DNA from 3 places in the Peribacillus sp. QJM3NY_7 genome. Region 3 is predicted to be linked to each of the others. Evidence: riboswitches for the same ligand, from Rfam matches in the RefSeq annotation. Region 3 holds a riboswitch; each other region holds the start of a gene.

Evidence for each region. Region 3 has a riboswitch for lysine ahead of AC0VX1_RS24885 (amino acid permease). Riboswitches for the same ligand answer to the same signal wherever they lie in the genome.
Region 1: it holds a riboswitch for lysine, as region 3 does, so the genes downstream of both, AC0VX1_RS18780 (aspartate kinase) here and AC0VX1_RS24885 (amino acid permease) in region 3, are expected to answer to the same signal.
Region 2: it holds a riboswitch for lysine, as region 3 does, so the genes downstream of both, dapA (4-hydroxy-tetrahydrodipicolinate synthase) here and AC0VX1_RS24885 (amino acid permease) in region 3, are expected to answer to the same signal.

Annotation. Positions count from the first base shown of each region.
Region 1 is NZ_CM149663.1:3,918,876-3,924,593, forward strand. Features, by position in the region: gene sdhA (succinate dehydrogenase flavoprotein subunit) at 1-1,291, opposite strand, end outside; gene AC0VX1_RS18770 (succinate dehydrogenase cytochrome b558 subunit) at 1,362-1,970, opposite strand; gene AC0VX1_RS18775 (YslB family protein) at 2,354-2,824, shown strand; gene AC0VX1_RS18780 (aspartate kinase) at 2,888-4,120, opposite strand; lysine riboswitch at 4,210-4,386, opposite strand; gene uvrC (excinuclease ABC subunit UvrC) at 4,448-5,718, opposite strand, start outside.
Region 2 is NZ_CM149663.1:4,682,489-4,688,206, forward strand. Features, by position in the region: gene AC0VX1_RS22545 (GerAB/ArcD/ProY family transporter) at 1-779, opposite strand, end outside; gene AC0VX1_RS22550 (spore germination protein) at 801-2,309, opposite strand; lysine riboswitch at 2,680-2,858, shown strand; gene dapA (4-hydroxy-tetrahydrodipicolinate synthase) at 2,992-3,888, shown strand; gene AC0VX1_RS22560 (D-2-hydroxyacid dehydrogenase) at 4,010-4,972, shown strand; gene AC0VX1_RS22565 (carbon-nitrogen hydrolase family protein) at 5,275-5,718, opposite strand, start outside.
Region 3 is NZ_CM149663.1:5,126,985-5,132,702, reverse strand. Features, by position in the region: gene AC0VX1_RS24890 (glycoside hydrolase family 13 protein) at 1-1,379, shown strand, start outside; gene AC0VX1_RS24885 (amino acid permease) at 1,429-2,880, opposite strand; lysine riboswitch at 2,977-3,160, opposite strand; gene AC0VX1_RS24880 (LacI family DNA-binding transcriptional regulator) at 3,418-4,380, opposite strand; gene AC0VX1_RS24875 (metal ABC transporter solute-binding protein, Zn/Mn family) at 5,011-5,718, shown strand, end outside.

The DNA of each region.
Region 1 (5,718 bases), 1.2 Mb from region 3:
GTTTTTCGTACCCTTCATACAATGAAGAAGGAATGGATTCTGAAGTTTTAGCAAGGCCTTCAATATATTTAACGGCATTCGGTCCAGCGACTGAACCACCATAGATTGCAGAAAGAAGTGAGTTAGCACCAAGACGGTTACCGCCATGTTGTGAATAATCGCACTCACCTGCAGCGAATAAACCTTTGATGTTAGTCATTTGGTCATAATCAACCCAAAGTCCGCCCATGGAATAGTGAACGGCAGGGAAAATTTTCATTGGAACTTTACGAGGATCTTCACCCATGAATTTCTCGTAGATTTCAATGATTCCGCCAAGTTTAATATCAAGTAATTTAGGATCTTTATGTGATAGATCCAGGTAAACCATGTTTTCACCATTAATGCCAAGCTTCATGTTCATACATACGTCGAAGATTTCACGAGTCGCGATATCACGAGGTACCAGATTACCATAAGCAGGGTATTTTTCTTCAAGGAAATACCAAGGTTTCCCGTCTTTATATGTCCAGATACGTCCACCTTCACCACGAGCGGATTCACTCATTAGACGAAGTTTGTCATCGCCAGGGATTGCTGTCGGGTGAATTTGAATGAACTCACCATTAGCATAATTAACACCTTGCTGATAAACGATGGAAGCTGCTGAACCTGTATTGATCATTGAGTTCGTTGATTTACCGAAAATGATTCCAGGGCCGCCGCTCGCCATGATGACTGCGTCTCCAGGGAATGATTTGATTTCCATTGAAGTCAGGTTTTGTGCTACGATACCGCGTGCTGTTTGCTCATCATCGATAACAGCTCCAAGGAATTCCCAGCCTTCATATTTCGTTACAAGGCCTTCAACTTCATAACGGCGAACCTGCTCGTCCAATGCGTAAAGTAATTGCTGACCAGTTGTTGCACCAGCGAATGCTGTACGGCTATGTTGAGTACCACCGAAACGACGGAAATCAAGAAGACCTTCCGGAGTACGGTTGAACATAACACCCATACGGTCAAACATATGAATGATTGATGGTGCTGCTTCGCACATCGCTTTAACCGGCGGTTGGTTAGCCAAGAAATCTCCGCCATAAACTGTATCGTCGAAGTGGATATATGGAGAATCCCCTTCACCTTTTGTATTTACTGCCCCGTTGATTCCGCCTTGGGCACAAACTGAGTGAGAGCGTTTAACAGGCACTAAAGAAAATAAATCAACCTGTTGTCCCAGCTCTGCTGCTTTGATCGTAGCCATTAATCCAGCTAGACCTCCACCAACGATAACTATTTTACCTTTACCCAATTCTGTCACTCCCTTATTTCCATTAGCCAAGCTATGTTTTTCCTAATTCTTATAAATGAACTCTATCTTCTTATACGAATGCGAAAATTGCGCTGATTCCGATATAAGAAAGAAGAACGAAAACGATCAATGTAAAGTAAGTCATGATTCTTTGCGATCTTGGTGAAACTGTAAGACCCCAGCTCACAGCAAATGACCATAATCCATTAGCAAAGTGGAAGATTGCCGAGATAATACCAACAATATAGAACACAATCATGAATGGACTAGAGAAAATCTCTGCCATCATGTCAAAGTTAACTTCAGCACCCATAGCTGCTTGGATTCTAGTTGCCCATATATGCCAAACAAGGAAAATCAACGTTATGATTCCAGTTAGGCGTTGTAGCATGAACATCCAGTTACGGAAGAAACTAAATCTGCCTAAATTGTTTTTTGCTGTAAAGGCAATATAGATTCCGTACACAGCATGGAAAATGAGCGGTAGATAGATGACGACCCATTCTACCAAAATCTTCACGGGCGTAAACTCAATTAAATGAACTGCCCCATTAAAAGTCTCTTCTCCTTTTGTTGCCATAAAGTTTACAGATAAATGAAAAATTAGGAATAGACCAATTGGAATTACTCCTAGAAGTGAATGAAGCCTGCGATTCCCAAACTCACGATTTTTTGCCACTAAGTGCCCCCCCTTAATTTGTGAAAAATCATGCAAAGATAAACTGGTGGCTACCTTTTATCTCCGCGTGAAAATACAGTATAGAGTCAAAAAACTCCTCTATACTTCCTTTACAATTATGTGACATGTCCATTTTACTCCTGACTTCTATGTGCGTCAAGAAAACGGATACAAGAAATCTCTTTTTCAGAATAGATTTTATTGGATTATCTTGGGTATTTTTTGTTTGTCAAGATGATATTTTGAATAAATTTCTCATTTAACTATTAATATCTCGGTATAATTTCTCATTTTTTTCCAATTGCTATTTAAATAAATAAAAAACAGTATAATTTGCAAAAGAAATACGTTTATAATAGATTTACAGAAAGAGGCGATAAACTATGAAAAAAAATATTGCTGCTGCGATAGAAGAAGAGATTCAAACGGAAGAAATTCAAACTGAAGAATTCAAAGTTCCAGCTTTCGGGTACGAATTAATCAGAGAAGTTCTATTGAACGATATTCTCGGAAAAGACTCTAATCAAATCCTCTATTGGGCAGGTAAACAATTAGCAAGAAAATTCCCATTGAAGGGCGATCAGGAAGTGATTGAATTTTTCCAAAGCGCTGGATGGGGCAATCTGGAAATCTTGAAGTATACGAAACACCAGATGGAATTATCCCTCACGGGTGAAATAATCAGCCGCCGCCTGGATTTACACCCTGATTGTCACTTCCAGCTTGAAGCCGGTTTCCTTGCCGAGCAGTTTTCACTGCAAAAAAAATTCCTCAGCGAATCAACGGAAGAAATCAAACGCCGCGCAAAAAAAGTGATATTCACCATCCAATGGGATCCCAGAGATCCAATCTAATGAGCCCTGAAAACAGACTTACCCTTTTTACCGGAAGTCTGTTTTTTATTGGACTCCTGACACTTAAGCTAGCACATTTGCATGCTGACCAAGTTTAAATGCTTCATGAAGGGATTCAACCGCCTTCACCATTTCCTTTTCATTGACGACGGTCGAAACTTTAATTTCCGATGTGCTGACCATTTTCACCTGGATGCCTGTATTGGCCATCACTTCAAACATTTCGGCAGCCACTCCCGGATTGGATACCATACCAGAACCGACGATGGACACTTTGGCCAATCCGCTCTCCGTTTCGACCCGGTCGAATCCCAATTGTTCTTTATTATTTTCCAGAACGATCAAGGCCGCTTCCGTATCTTCGCTTTTTGTGGAAAAAGATAGATTCGTCGTATCCTCGGCAGTCATGCTTTGAATGATGATGTCCACATTGATCCGGTTTTTCGCAAGCGTCGTGAAGATCGTGGATAATGCACCAAGTGATTGGGGCAAACCATATATTGTAACCCTCGTAATACTGTCTTCAAAAGCAATGCCGCGTACAATTAAGTTTTCTTCCATAGTTGCTTCCTCCTCTATGATCGTACCTGATTCTCTCTCCATGCTTGAACGGACTTCAAGCGGAATTTGATAATTTTTTGCATATTCGACAGCCCTTGGGTGAAGGACGCCAGCCCCCAGGTTGGCAAGTTCCAGCATTTCATCGTAAGAAATGGATTGGAGTTTTCGCGCGCCTTTTATATAGCGTGGGTCCGTTGTGAAAACACCCGTTACATCTGTATAAATATCGCATCTATCCGCATTAAGCGCTGCTGCGATGGCAACTGCCGTCGTATCGGAACCGCCTCGCCCTAAGGTAGTGATTTCCCCATTTGCATCGTTACCCTGGAAACCGGCTACGACCACTATTTTCTTCTCCTGAAGCTGGGCTTGGATCCTCGTGGCATCGATGTTTAAAATCCGGGCATTCCCATGAACGGATTCCGTTTGCATGCCAGCCTGCCAGCCGGTATACGAAATGGCTTCATGTCCTTCTTCAATCAATGCCATCGTTAACAGGGAAATCGTTACCTGTTCCCCAGTCGTCAATAGCATATCCATTTCCCTCTTGCTCGGGGATCCGGAAATATCACGCGCCATGGAAACCAATTGGTCCGTTGTTTTCCCCATAGCTGAAACAACGACGACAACCTCATTTCCTTTCTCCGCTTCCTCGATTACCCGATTGGCAACATTTTTGATTTTTTCTACGCTACCGACGGATGTTCCGCCGAATTTTTGAACGATTAATGCCATCCTCATGCACCCTCTCTACTTTTTAGGCAATAAAAAAAGCAATGAGAAATATCTCATTGCTGTGGTCACATATCTTAATACTGTAATCACAGTGAGATAGCTCTCCAGGGTATAAACCCTGACAATCCGCCATTTATTAAATGTCGGACCAGGAGGACAAGGTATGAGTCTTGTCTTCCTTCGGCGGCGTCCCCTTTCAAAACCTTTCATGGAAGCTCATACTTCTCCAGGTTTTTACTCTTGAATTCCGCACCTCTATCAGCACTTTTAAGTTGTCTAGTTAAAAATTCCTTTTAATCATAGCATAGAGATTTATCGGTAGCAAGATTATTCTTGTAATTTTCTAACGATTCCCTCGGCTACCCCTTTTGGCATGCCAGCTTCCATGATTTCCTCGGCCGTCGCCTCTTTGATTTTCTTCAATGATCCAAAATGCCTTAATAATTGCTTCCTTCGCTTTTCCCCGACTCCTGGAATATCATCAAGCTGGGAGTGTACCGCATTTTTCCCGCGTAGCTGGCGATGAAACGTAATCGCGAACCGATGCACTTCATCCTGAATTCTTTGCAATAGATAAAATTCCTGGCTCCTTGAATCAAGAGGTACAAGTTCAAGCGGATTTCCGATCATCAATTGCGAGGTCCTATGCTTTTCATCCTTAATGAGGCCTGAAAGTGGAATATCCAAACCTAATTCATTTTCCAGAATGTCCCGTACCGCTTCGACATGTCCCTTTCCGCCATCAATGATGATCAAGTCCGGAAGCGGCAGCCCTTCTTTCAATACTCGTGAATACCTTCTTCTGACCACTTCACGCATCGATTCATAATCATCAGGTCCCTGGACCGTCTTGATCTTATATTTTCGGTACTCTCTTTTTTCCGGCTTCCCATCAATGAACACGACTAAAGCGGAAACGGGGTCACTTCCCTGGATATTGGAGTTATCGAAAGCTTCAATTCGATGCGGGGTGTAGATACCCAGTTGTTTCCCGAGGTTTTCCACCGCATTGATCGTTCTTTCTTCATCCCTCTCAATCAAAGAGAATTTTTCCTGAAGGGCGATGGAGGCATTTTTATTCGCCAATTTAAGCATGTCTTTTTTCGCTCCCCGTTTCGGGTGAATCGTTTTGACACCAAGCAGCCCTTCGGCCATTTCGGCATCCACAGATTCAGGCAGCAAGATTTCCTTTGGTTTAAAATGGTTCGTAATCTCGTAAAACTGACCGAGGAATGTAAGAAGTTCCTGTTCGGGTTCATCGTAGACCGGAAAAAGCGAAACATCCCTTTCTATCAATTTACCCTGCCGGACAAAAAATACCTGAACGCACATCCAGCCTTTATCATAGGCAAAGCCAAATACATCCCTGTCGATGAAATCGGTCGTCATCATTTTCTGCTTCTCCATCGTAATATCGATGTGAGCAATCTTGTCACGGAACTCCTTGGCCCTCTCGAAATCGAGTTCTTCCGATGCCTCCAGCATTTTTTCAGTCAGTTCTTTTTTTATTTCAGTATGCCCGCCGTTCAAGAACCGGTTGATATCATCGACCATTTTTTTATATTCCTGTTCCTCTACATCATATACACATGGGGCCA
Region 2 (5,718 bases), 440 kb from region 3:
GGCATTTGTACAATTCCCCAAAAGGACAATGTTGCCCAAATATATCTACTGATTTGGCCTTCACTGTAATACCCTATTGTCAGGATCGTTACGCATAAATAAAGGAAAACAGAAGTAAGATTTCCTAGTTGCGCCCACTTTTGTGTACTTTTACGATGCTTAACTAATGGATAATACATCATTAAAGTGGAAACGCCTAAATAGCTATATGACATTTGCTTAGATGCAAGGGCCATGTCTTTAAGAGAATGATCCCAAATGGGCAATAGGTTGCGAAAATGTGTGAATTCCAGCGGGAAATAAAAAGTTAGAATTAAATAAGAAGGGATACTGATCCCTAAAAAGCAAATACCGGCGACCACTCTAAACCCACCTAAAACCACATAATAAATTAATAAAGCAAATATGGAGGTCACCATCCATGTGTTAATTTGGGGGAATACCCATGATTGAACGATTTCAAGATAGGATCTTAAAACAGAAATACCCACCATCAGCCAATACAGTATCCAGATGATATTTAGTAAACCGCCAAGCCACTTTCCAAAAAGTCGTTTCTGTATGCCTATTAAGTCCATATCGTGGCGATTTAATAGCTTGTACATGCCCCAAATACCCAATGAAAAGACTACACCGCTTATAATGACCGCCATCCAAGCATCATGGCCAGCAGATTGAATAATTATCCTTTGAAATCCCAGGACCCCTACACCTATCTGAATTTTAACGATTAAAAAATAGACTAGAAATGGTGAGATTTGATCACTTTTATCGTTCATGTAAGAAACCTCCACTCTCACTTAGTCTTTAGAATCTTCCTTGGGTTCTAACCGAACAGTGTCTTCCGTCTGAACCTCAATTGGACGTTTAGCCTGAAGAAAAAATGGTAAACGAATCAAGGCATCCCGCATATCATAAATCCTTGGCGGATATAATGGTTCAAGAAATGGCCTCCCTAAGGAACTTATCCTCAGTAAATGCACAAGCAAAAAACAAAAACTGATAGCTATACCCAATAATCCTAAAAAATAAGCCATGAGCAGGAGAGGAAATCGAATTAAGCGAATGGTATTACCCATTTGATAAACAGGTGTAGTAAAAGAACCAAGAGCCGACAATGCAACAAGAATTAATAGTACATTACTCGTTAGCCCTGCCTCAACAGATGCCGTCCCAATTACAATACCACCTACGATACCTATTGTTTGACCTACTTTAGTCGGCAGTCTAGCTCCTGCCTCCCTGAGAAGTTCGATGGCTAATTCCAAGATTAATGCTTCTAAAATCGGTGGAAATGGAATTCCGCTACGAGAAATTACAAGCGTACTTACTAAATCCTTTGGGATCAACTCATAATGATAAGTGAGAACTGCGACATATATGGGGGTCATTAGGATGGAAAACAATACAGCAAAAAAACGAATAAGCCTAAAGAATGAGGCTATCGTCCAGTTGAGAAAATAATCTTCGAATGCCGCAAAGTATTCAAAGAATGTGGAGGGCCCAAGTAAGCCATGTGGAGCTCCATCCACCAAGATCACTACTTTGCCTTCTCCTAGTACCGCAGCCAATCGATCAGGTCGTTCCGTATCGATAAATTGAGGAAAAGGAGAATTTTTATTATCTTCAATCATTTGTGAAATATAGGAGCTATCAATTATTTGGTTAACCCTTAAATCAGATATGCGCTGTATGACGGTTTCTACATTCTCCTTATTTGCAATTCCTTCTATATGAAGCACAGCTACTCTTGTTTTGGATAACTTCCCAACAATAATTTCTTCAACAGCAAGTTCTGCAATTGGAAGCCGTTTTCGGATTAAATATAAATTCGTATCAAGTGATTCGACCAGTGCCTCTTTCGGACCGACAACACTGAACTCCACCTCTGGAAGTGTAACTTGCCTCGAAGTGTTATTTGCTGCTTTAACTAAAACTGCTTGATCAGATTGATTATTTAATGTTATGGCTATATAACCCATTAACAGCTGACTTTGTAGTTCAGAAGGATTTTTTGTGAAAACAAGCCCCTCTATTGGCAAGTTGTGTACAAGCTCCTCCAGAGTTGAAGAATTTGTATGTAAAAAAGGAAGGAGGTCTCTATGCATTATATCTTTATCAATTAATGTATCGAAAAAAGATACACAGTATATTTCATTTTCAAATTTGAGTGTAAAGCTTGTGAAGTCCTTGGACTTTTGCAGATGTTCGAGTACATCAGTGAAGTCTGTAGATTTATGATTTTCTTGCTTTTTGAAGTCTGTAGATTTATGAATTCCATGCCTTTTAAAGAATGAATATCCTTTCAATAGACTTCACTCCTTTGATTGTAAGATATGGATATTATTAACGAATGGTAGGATTTTATACGCATGAATACTTAGTTGAAATTACCGATTAAAATTAGTGGCCAACTGTAATTCTCAATACATTTATTAGTGATTTTTAATCGGATAAAATGAAAAGGAATCATTAAAGGGAGTTGTAATGTCTACTACTCCCTCGTCCATTGAATATTTGTTCAGCCTATAACGAATAAAGATGAATCCACCCCCATACTCTAGCCATTCCCATAGATTTCTAGCATTCTTAAAAAACTTTATAATTAGGCTTGCAACAGAATGGATTCCCTGTTATATTACAATCAATTAAATATTTTCTTACTTCAATTTTTTTTGAAGTGAGGATAGAGGAGCAAAGACCATTAGTACACATTTTGAGGAGAATGAGATCCTATGACTATTGTGGAAAGGGGAATTTGCCGAAGCGGAAAGAATCTCATGTTCTTGAAGCTGGTTCTGCTATTGAATAAATACAGGACTGTCATATAGGAAACTATATGGAGGGCTATCTTATGCGCGGAAACATTTTTTGGTAAATATTGTTTCTACTGCAGCAGCGAATCCTCGTTGTTGCTTTTTTGCGTTTACTCCTGAATGGCCCTAACCACCTCTGAATATTTTTAAAAACTATACAAAAGGGTGTGAAGTTATGAATTTTGGCCATGTTTTAACCGCAATGGTTACCCCGTTCAATCATAATGAAGAGGTTGATTTTAATGCTACGAGAACTTTAGTAAACCATTTGATTGCTAATGGTTCTGATGGATTAGTAATAGCTGGTACAACTGGAGAGTCCCCTACCTTAACTCAAGAAGAGAAAATAGATTTATTCAAATTTGTTGTAGAAGTTGTTGATGGAAGAGTTCCAGTCATAGCTGGAACCGGCTCAAATAACACGAGAGCTTCCATCAGCTTAACAAAGCAAGCAGAGGCAGCAGGAGTCGACGGAATCATGCTCGTCACCCCCTACTATAACAAGCCTTCTCAAGAAGGACTATTTCAGCACTTTAGCGCTATAGCCCATTCAACATCATTACCGGTAATGCTTTATAATATTCCAGGTCGAAGTGTTGTAAACATGTCAGTGAAGACGATTGTCAGCCTCTCAAAAATCAACAATATCGTGGCAGTAAAAGAAGCAAGCGGTGACTTGGATGCCATGGCACAAATCATAAGCAAAACAACTAGTGATTTTACTTTGTACAGCGGCGATGATGGGTTGACATTACCGGTTTTAGCCATCGGTGGAACAGGCGTTGTTTCGGTTTCTTCACACATAATTGGTAATGAAATGCAAGAAATGATCAATAGCTTTAAAAATGGTGATGTCCTTGGCGCTGCCGCTGCACATCGTACACTTCTTCCAATCATGAAAGCATTATTTGCTGCACCAAGCCCGGGACCAGTAAAATCAGCATTAAATATGCGGGGGTTACATGTTGGAGGTGTCCGCTTACCATTGATCCCTTTAAACGATGAAGAAGAAAGAGCACTGCAAATAGTTCTGCAGCCTAGTAACGCAGAAGCCATTTTATTAAATAAATAAAACTAATGATTCTGGAGAAATTTTAAAAAGCAGTGCATACTCGAAAGAAATGCACTGTTTTTTTTACGACTCAGGAGAAAGAATTTATACTATATATAAAGAATCAATAAGGAGAGAGCCAATGGGGGGTACACACAAACCGAACATTCTTGTATTTAGTCCTATTCAGTCAGAGGTCGATGCTTATGCTGATCATATCCGAAATAGTGGGTTTACATCGGTAAAGACAGCGAAAACTTTGGAGGAAGCAGAAAAATATTTACCAGGCACTGAAGTTATTTTGGGATGGAATTTCCCGACGCAATTACTAAGTAAACCAGTTGCCTCATCTGTTCGCTGGTTTCAATCAATGGGAGCCGGGGTCAATGATTTGATTGCAGATAAATCAATACCTCAAAACATTACAATAACTCGAATTATTGACCAATTTGGTGCTTACATCTCTGAATATGTATTTTCGTTTCTCTTGGACATAGTGAAAGACGGTCCTCGGATGAGACAATCGCAATTGGAGCGGAGATGGGATCCTTTCATTTCTGAAACTCTAAAGGGGAAAACAATCGGGGTGGCTGGACTTGGATCGATTGGCGCTGAACTTGTACGTAAAGCCCGGGCATTTGATATGAATGTGCATGGGTTAAGCTTTAGTGGAAAACAAGCAACACTCGTGGATCTCCACTTTACTCCAGATCAATGGGGTGAATTTGTAAAAGATCTGGATTATTTGGTCCTGACCCTTCCTTTAACGGATTCCACTTATCATATCATTAACCAGGACCTTCTTTTAGCTATGAAGTCCAACGCTTACCTTATCAACGTTGGCCGCGGAGCATTGATAGATGAAGGGGATTTATTATCTGTCATGCGGGAAGGACATCTTCAAGGAGCGGTCCTCGATGTATTTGAGACAGAACCGCTGCCAAAAGAACATGCCTTCTGGTCCATGCCGAATATGTTTGTCACTTCTCACCTGTCAGGGCCAAGTACGATTAACGAAGTGAGCAGCTTTTTCATAGAAAATTTAAGTCGATTTTCAAGTGAACAACCATTAAGTGGAATGGTAGATCGGAACCGAGGGTATTAAACCCAATTAGAATTGTTGTTATTTGCTTGCAATTATTTGTTGAAAAGGCCGCATTCTTCAACAGAGGAAAGCGGCCTACAAACTAAAAGTGAATAATTTGATTTTTTTCAAGGATTATTGAAAGTGGATTTTCATTTGTTTAGCCTTATCTCCCTCTTACAAATCAAAAACCCTCACAAGAGATAGGCTTTTTTCGATGGAGTTACCGTGTGGCTGTACCACCATCCATTTGTTATCTCCTCATGTATCGTTCCATAAGAAACTGGCGCACCCTTTATCAACAAGAGTTGGTGTAGTTCTCATTATATGTAATCGATGTCGAAATGAGTCGATAGTAAATCCATGCTTTGTAAATCCCATTCAAAGGTAAGTATGGCTGATTGTTTTGATTTATGAGTCAGGAGGGGTACACCATTTTTTATGATCATGCTTTCTGCATCCCAAAAACGGACCGTTTCGTCTTCGCCAGTACGATTACAGACTATTACGGGCAGCCCTGTTTCTAGTGACCTTTGTTCCCATTCTCCCTCCGGACCATGTAATCCGGGACCCCAAGAAGACGGTGCAAGTAATATTTCTGCTCCTTTTTCAGATAAGGTGCAAGCAATATCTTTGTTATATGCGTCTGCACAAATCATAATACCAACCTCAACATTGTCTGTTTTTATTGGCTCCAATACTTCCCCTGAAGCTGACCAATCATCAATAACACTGATTTTTCTCTGTTTACCTATTAAATGACCTTT
Region 3 (5,718 bases):
TCAATCATTCTTCAGATGAACATCCATGGTTCGAGGAATCCCGATCCTCAAAGGATAATCCGAAACGTGATTATTATATTTGGAAACCTGGCAGGAATGGAAAAGAGCCAAATAATTGGGAGTCGATTTTCAAAGGTTCAGCATGGGAATATGATGAAAGAACCGATGAATATTATTTACATTTATTCAGCAGGAAACAACCGGATTTAAACTGGGAGAATCCTAAGCTCCGTGAAGAAGTCTACAGCATCATGACTTGGTGGCTGGATAAGGGTGTCGATGGCTTCCGGATGGATGTCATCAATTTCCTTTCAAAAGATCAAAGCTACTCAGATGGATCCGTTCATCATGAGAAGCAGTATGGTGATGGAAGCCCCTTTTTCCTGAATGGCCCGCGCATACATGAGTTTCTGCAGGAAATCAATCAACGGGCCCTTTCTGGGCATGACGTGATTACGGTTGGGGAGATGCCAGGCGTCACGCCGGAGGAAGCGCAATTGTTCACAGGTAAAGATCGTGGTGAGCTACATATGGTCTTTCAATTCGAACATATGGATTTGGGGAAGGGACCAGAAGGGAAATGGAGTAACGATAAATGGAAGCTAACCGATTTAAAGCGAATCCTCTCCAAGTGGCAGACTGGTTTGGAGAGGGATGGCTGGAACAGTTTATACTGGAACAACCATGATCAGCCCCGGGTTGTCTCGAGGTTTGGTAATGATGGAAAATATCGTATTGAAAGCGCAAAGATGCTTGCCGCTTGTCTTCATATGCTGCAAGGTACACCTTATATATATCAAGGGGAAGAGCTGGGCATGACCAATGTTGCATTTGAAAGCATCGATGAATACAGGGATATCGAAACATTGAATTCATATGACGAACTCGTCCATTCACATGGATGGTCAAAAGAGCGGATGATGTCAGCCATCCACGCCCGCAGCCGGGATAATGCGAGGACACCGATTCAGTGGAATGACTCCCGGAACGCAGGATTCACGAACGGGACCCCTTGGATTAAGGTTAATCCCAATTTTCCCGAGATTAATGCAGAAAAGGCTTACAATGATCCGAATTCCATTTTTCACTTTTATAAAAAGCTTATCCAACTGCGCAAGGAACATGATATCGTCGTTTATGGCCGTTTTGAACTGCTGTTGCCGGATGATGAACGAATATTTGCCTACACGAGATCGTTTGAGGAAGAGAAGTTATTGGTGCTATGCAACTTTAAAGAAGAGCAGGCCTCTTATACTTTGCCTGAAGAGCTGCATGCACATTCTGCCACAAAGCTGATCGGCAATTATGGTCAGGAGGAAGAAGGAATCTCCAGCAAACCCCTGCAACCATATGAATGCCGTGTTTATCATTTGAAATGAAAAAAGGACCTGTCCTTCTCCGGTTAGGGAAGAACAGGTCCTTTGCGTATTATTTTGATTTAAGGTCACATTCCTCTAGCGGAATGATTTTCGTTTTATGCTTAATTTTATAGCCGAACCATAGGACGAAAAATAGAATCAAGCCAATGTAGGAAACGAACATTGAATTCCAGTCGATCCCATCGCTGCTGAAAGCCTGATAGCCTTGTCCGATGATAATGATAATACAAAGGACAAGTGCGAATATAGGCCCGAATGGGAAGCCTTTTGCCCGGAATGGTAGAGCATTCATATCAAGGCCTTGAGCTGCGTAAGCTTTGCGGAACCGATAATGGGCAATCGCAATCCCTACCCAAGTGACGAATCCTGCCATGCCTGAAGCGTTCAATAACCAGATATAAACGACGCCATCCCCGAAAAATGAAGCTAAGAATGCAACGCACCCAACTAATGAAGTCACGATAAGTGCATTCACGGGCACTCCTCTTTTATCTAACTTACCTAGGAATTTCGGTGCTTTCCCATCACGTGCCAAGTCCCATAACATACGGGTTGAAGCATACATGCCAGAGTTACCGGCAGAGAGTACGGATGATAAAATGATCGCGTTCATGATGGATGCAGCAAATGCAAGGCCGGCCCGTTCAAATACAAGCGTGAATGGACTTACGGCAACATCTTGACTCAATAAACGTGAATCCGTAAACGGAATGATCATTCCAATAACGAAAATTGCAAGGATATAGAACAAGAGGATGCGCCAGAAAACGGATCTGATTGCTTTAGGGATATTTTTTTCTGGATCTTCACTTTCCCCAGCAGTCACTCCAAGCAATTCCGTTCCTTGGAATGAAAAGCCGGCAGCCATGAATACGCCTAGAATCGTGAAGAACCCTCCGTTAAAGGGACCTTCGCCCATTGTGAAATTGGAAAAACCGATTGGGTCATTTCCACCCATGATTCCGAGAATGATCAGAACACCCGTAATCAAGAAAATGACGACTGTCACGACCTTGATCATGGCAAACCAGAATTCTGTTTCCCCGAAACCTTTAACGGACATGTAATTGATAAGAAACATAATGATTAACGCAATGGCACTCCAGATAAATGAAGGGCTATCCGGGAACCAGAACTTCATAATTAAGACAACGGCTGCCAATTCGGCGGCAATGGTGATTGCCCAGTTATACCAGTAGTTCCAACCAATCGCAAAACCGAAGGACGGATCGACGAATTTGGATGCATAGACACGGAACGAACCGGCCACTGGCATGAACGCCGCCATTTCTGCAAGACTTGTCATTAAGTAATAAACCATGATGCCGATGACCGCATATGCCACCAAGGCACCGCCGGGACCGGCTGAATGAATGGCACCGCCACTTGCTAAAAATAAACCTGTTCCAATCGTTCCACCTAATGAAATCATCATTAAATGACGCGCTTTCAGGCTCCTTTTCAATTCAGTAGGGCTTGATGCTGATTGTGAATTTGACAATTGATGTTACACTCCTTTTTATTGGAAGGGAACGAAAAATAAAAAAACAGCAGTCGAAAAAGATCGACGGCTGTTTATAATAAACCCGTTTATCCTTCCGAAGATAGCTCCCCACGCTTTTTTAAAAACGTGACAGTGGTGTTCCTATTCGGTTACACCGCCAGCAAGAATATACATGGAATATACCCTAACTTCGGCAACTTATCCTTTCAAACGGAGTCTTTAATTTTCCAGAATCTCGTCCGTTTTACTTTTATAAGCTGCAGCCTCTAACTCATCGGTAAATGAGGAAGTATTCAATTTTCTAAAATCGTTGGCGTCAGTTTGTAGGTGACGTCTGACGATTTCACTCATGAAATTCATGCAATCGCTAATAGATTGCTAGTAATTGAGTAAACTTTACTATATCAAAATTATAAAATAACTTCTGGGATATCGCAATGATTATTTTATGTGGTTATTTTTTCCTAGTTAATGAATGATGGCAGTAAGGAAGAATCAAGTGACGATGTACTAAAATATAGCACATCCTGATAACTAAACGGTTTTCCTTTTTATTAGGGCATAGTCCAGTTTTACATGTTTGACCTCTTCAGGATTCTCAAAGAGATCCACTGCCATTTTCCCGATCCATTCCAGCGGTAAGGAAATGGTCGTGATGTCGAGCATTTCGCCAAGGCTATCATTATTGAAGCCGAGAATGGCCACATCTTCCGGTACCCTAATACCCAATTTCTTAGCGGTAAGAATGAAGCCCGCCGCCGTGTCATCATTCGTGATGATGATGGCTTCAGGTTTATCCATAATCGAATTCCATTCCTGAAACAATTGTTCACCGTCCTTAATGTGATAACTGCCTTCAAACAGCCATTCTTTATTGTTTATCAGTTGATGTTTACTCATGATATCGTTAAAGGCCTTTGTACGATGGGAACTGTTTCTGCTCTTTTTACGGCCGAGGCTGTATCCGATTTTCTTATATCCTTTAGCAATCACGTACTCAAGGGCACAGGAGAAAGCTGCATAATGATCAATGCTGATGGATGAGAATTCAGCCTGGGCGGTATCTTCACATAAAATAATCGGTCCGTATTTTTGATAATCCAAGAGGATTTTCATTTCCGAAATCCTTGAACAAACGATAATGCCATCGAGCTGCTTCATTTGCAGCATATTAAAAGCCTGGATCTCTTTCTCCCTGTCATAATTTGTTTGAAAGATGACGATATGACAGCCAATTGCATTTGCCTGTTTTGTGATTCCGTTAACGATTGCCCCGTAATATGGGTGATTGTTGAAGGGGATGATGACGCCGATAAGGTTGGTTTTTCCTTTTGAAAGATGGATGGCGTTGATGTTTCTCGTATAATTCAAACGATTGATCGCTTCTAGGACGCTCTTTCTTTTATCGGGGCTTACATAAGGATGATCATTCAATACACGAGACACTGTTGAGACAGATACACCAGCACATTGAGCTATTTCTTTAATATTTGTCATGGTATCACCGTTTTTCTTTTTTTATATTGTACAGTATGAAACCCATTTCATGGCAAGGGAACAGTGGGGACTGCTGAAGATTTCTGCAAATAGGGTCTTGTTATGGTATTGGTTTCATCCTTTAAGATTGGTCTAAGTCTTAGAGGAGGAGGAAAACATGATGTTCCAAACTTTAATCACCCTGTTTTTGCTTTGCGGAATCGAATTGGGATTTGCGTACTTGGCCATTTCCTTGAAACAGGAGAAATGAGTGGCAATGCCCGTCAAGAAGTCCGCGGCTTTACGCGTGGAAATCGCGTTTATTCGTGAATTTCACGTCGTTCAGAAATAGCTCCCCCTAGTTATGTTCACCAGTAAAACTCCACAATATAAATATAATTTCATCATACGGAATGACTGACTGTCAGGAAGCTGCCTAGTGGGGCCTCCTGACAGTTTTTGCTGTGTGTAAAAGTCATTCGCCTTTTTGAAATGTTTAAAAATAGTTGCACTTTTTTTGTATATTTGTGTATAGTATAAAATAAGTTGTGTAGAGGAAACTTTTTAGCGTTTGCGACAATGAAAAAAATTTACACTTAATTTTGCACATGGCAAACTATTTTAGAAAGATGAAAAAGGGAGGGAATATGGATGGGTTTTCTTAAATCTATTGGAGGCGTGATTGCTGCATTGCTGGTTTTAACGGGGTGCGGCAATGATACGGCCGAAAGCGATAATGACAATGGCAAGCTGGATGTCGTTACAACAACGGGAATGATTGGGGATTTGGTTGAGAATATCGGCGGTAAACATGTCGAGGTCACAAGTTTAATGGGACCGGGAGTCGACCCCCATCTATATAAAGCGACGCAGGGTGATGTGAAGACATTGGATTCGGCTGATATGATTTTTTATAACGGATTGCATCTTGAGGGGAAAATGACGGATATATTTGAAATGATGAGCAAGGATAAACCGACGATTGCCGTAACGGAAGACTTCAAGGAGAACCAACTTCGCAAAGTGGGTGCAAAGGAGCATGATCCCCACGTATGGTTTGATGTAAAGCTTTGGATCGTTGCGGCGGAGGCAGTTAAGAAAGAATTGATTGCCAAGGACCCGGACCATGAAGCGGAGTATCGTGAAAATTATGAGGAGTACATTCTGCAATTGGAGGAACTTGATAAATATGTCCATGAGGAAATCAATAAAGTACCAGAAGACCAACGGGTGCTCGTTACGGCACATGATGCTTTTGGGTACTACGGGCAGTCATATGGCCTGGACGTAAGAGGGCTCCAAGGGATCAATACATTATCGGAATATGGATCGAAAGATGTGACGGATATGCGGAACTAT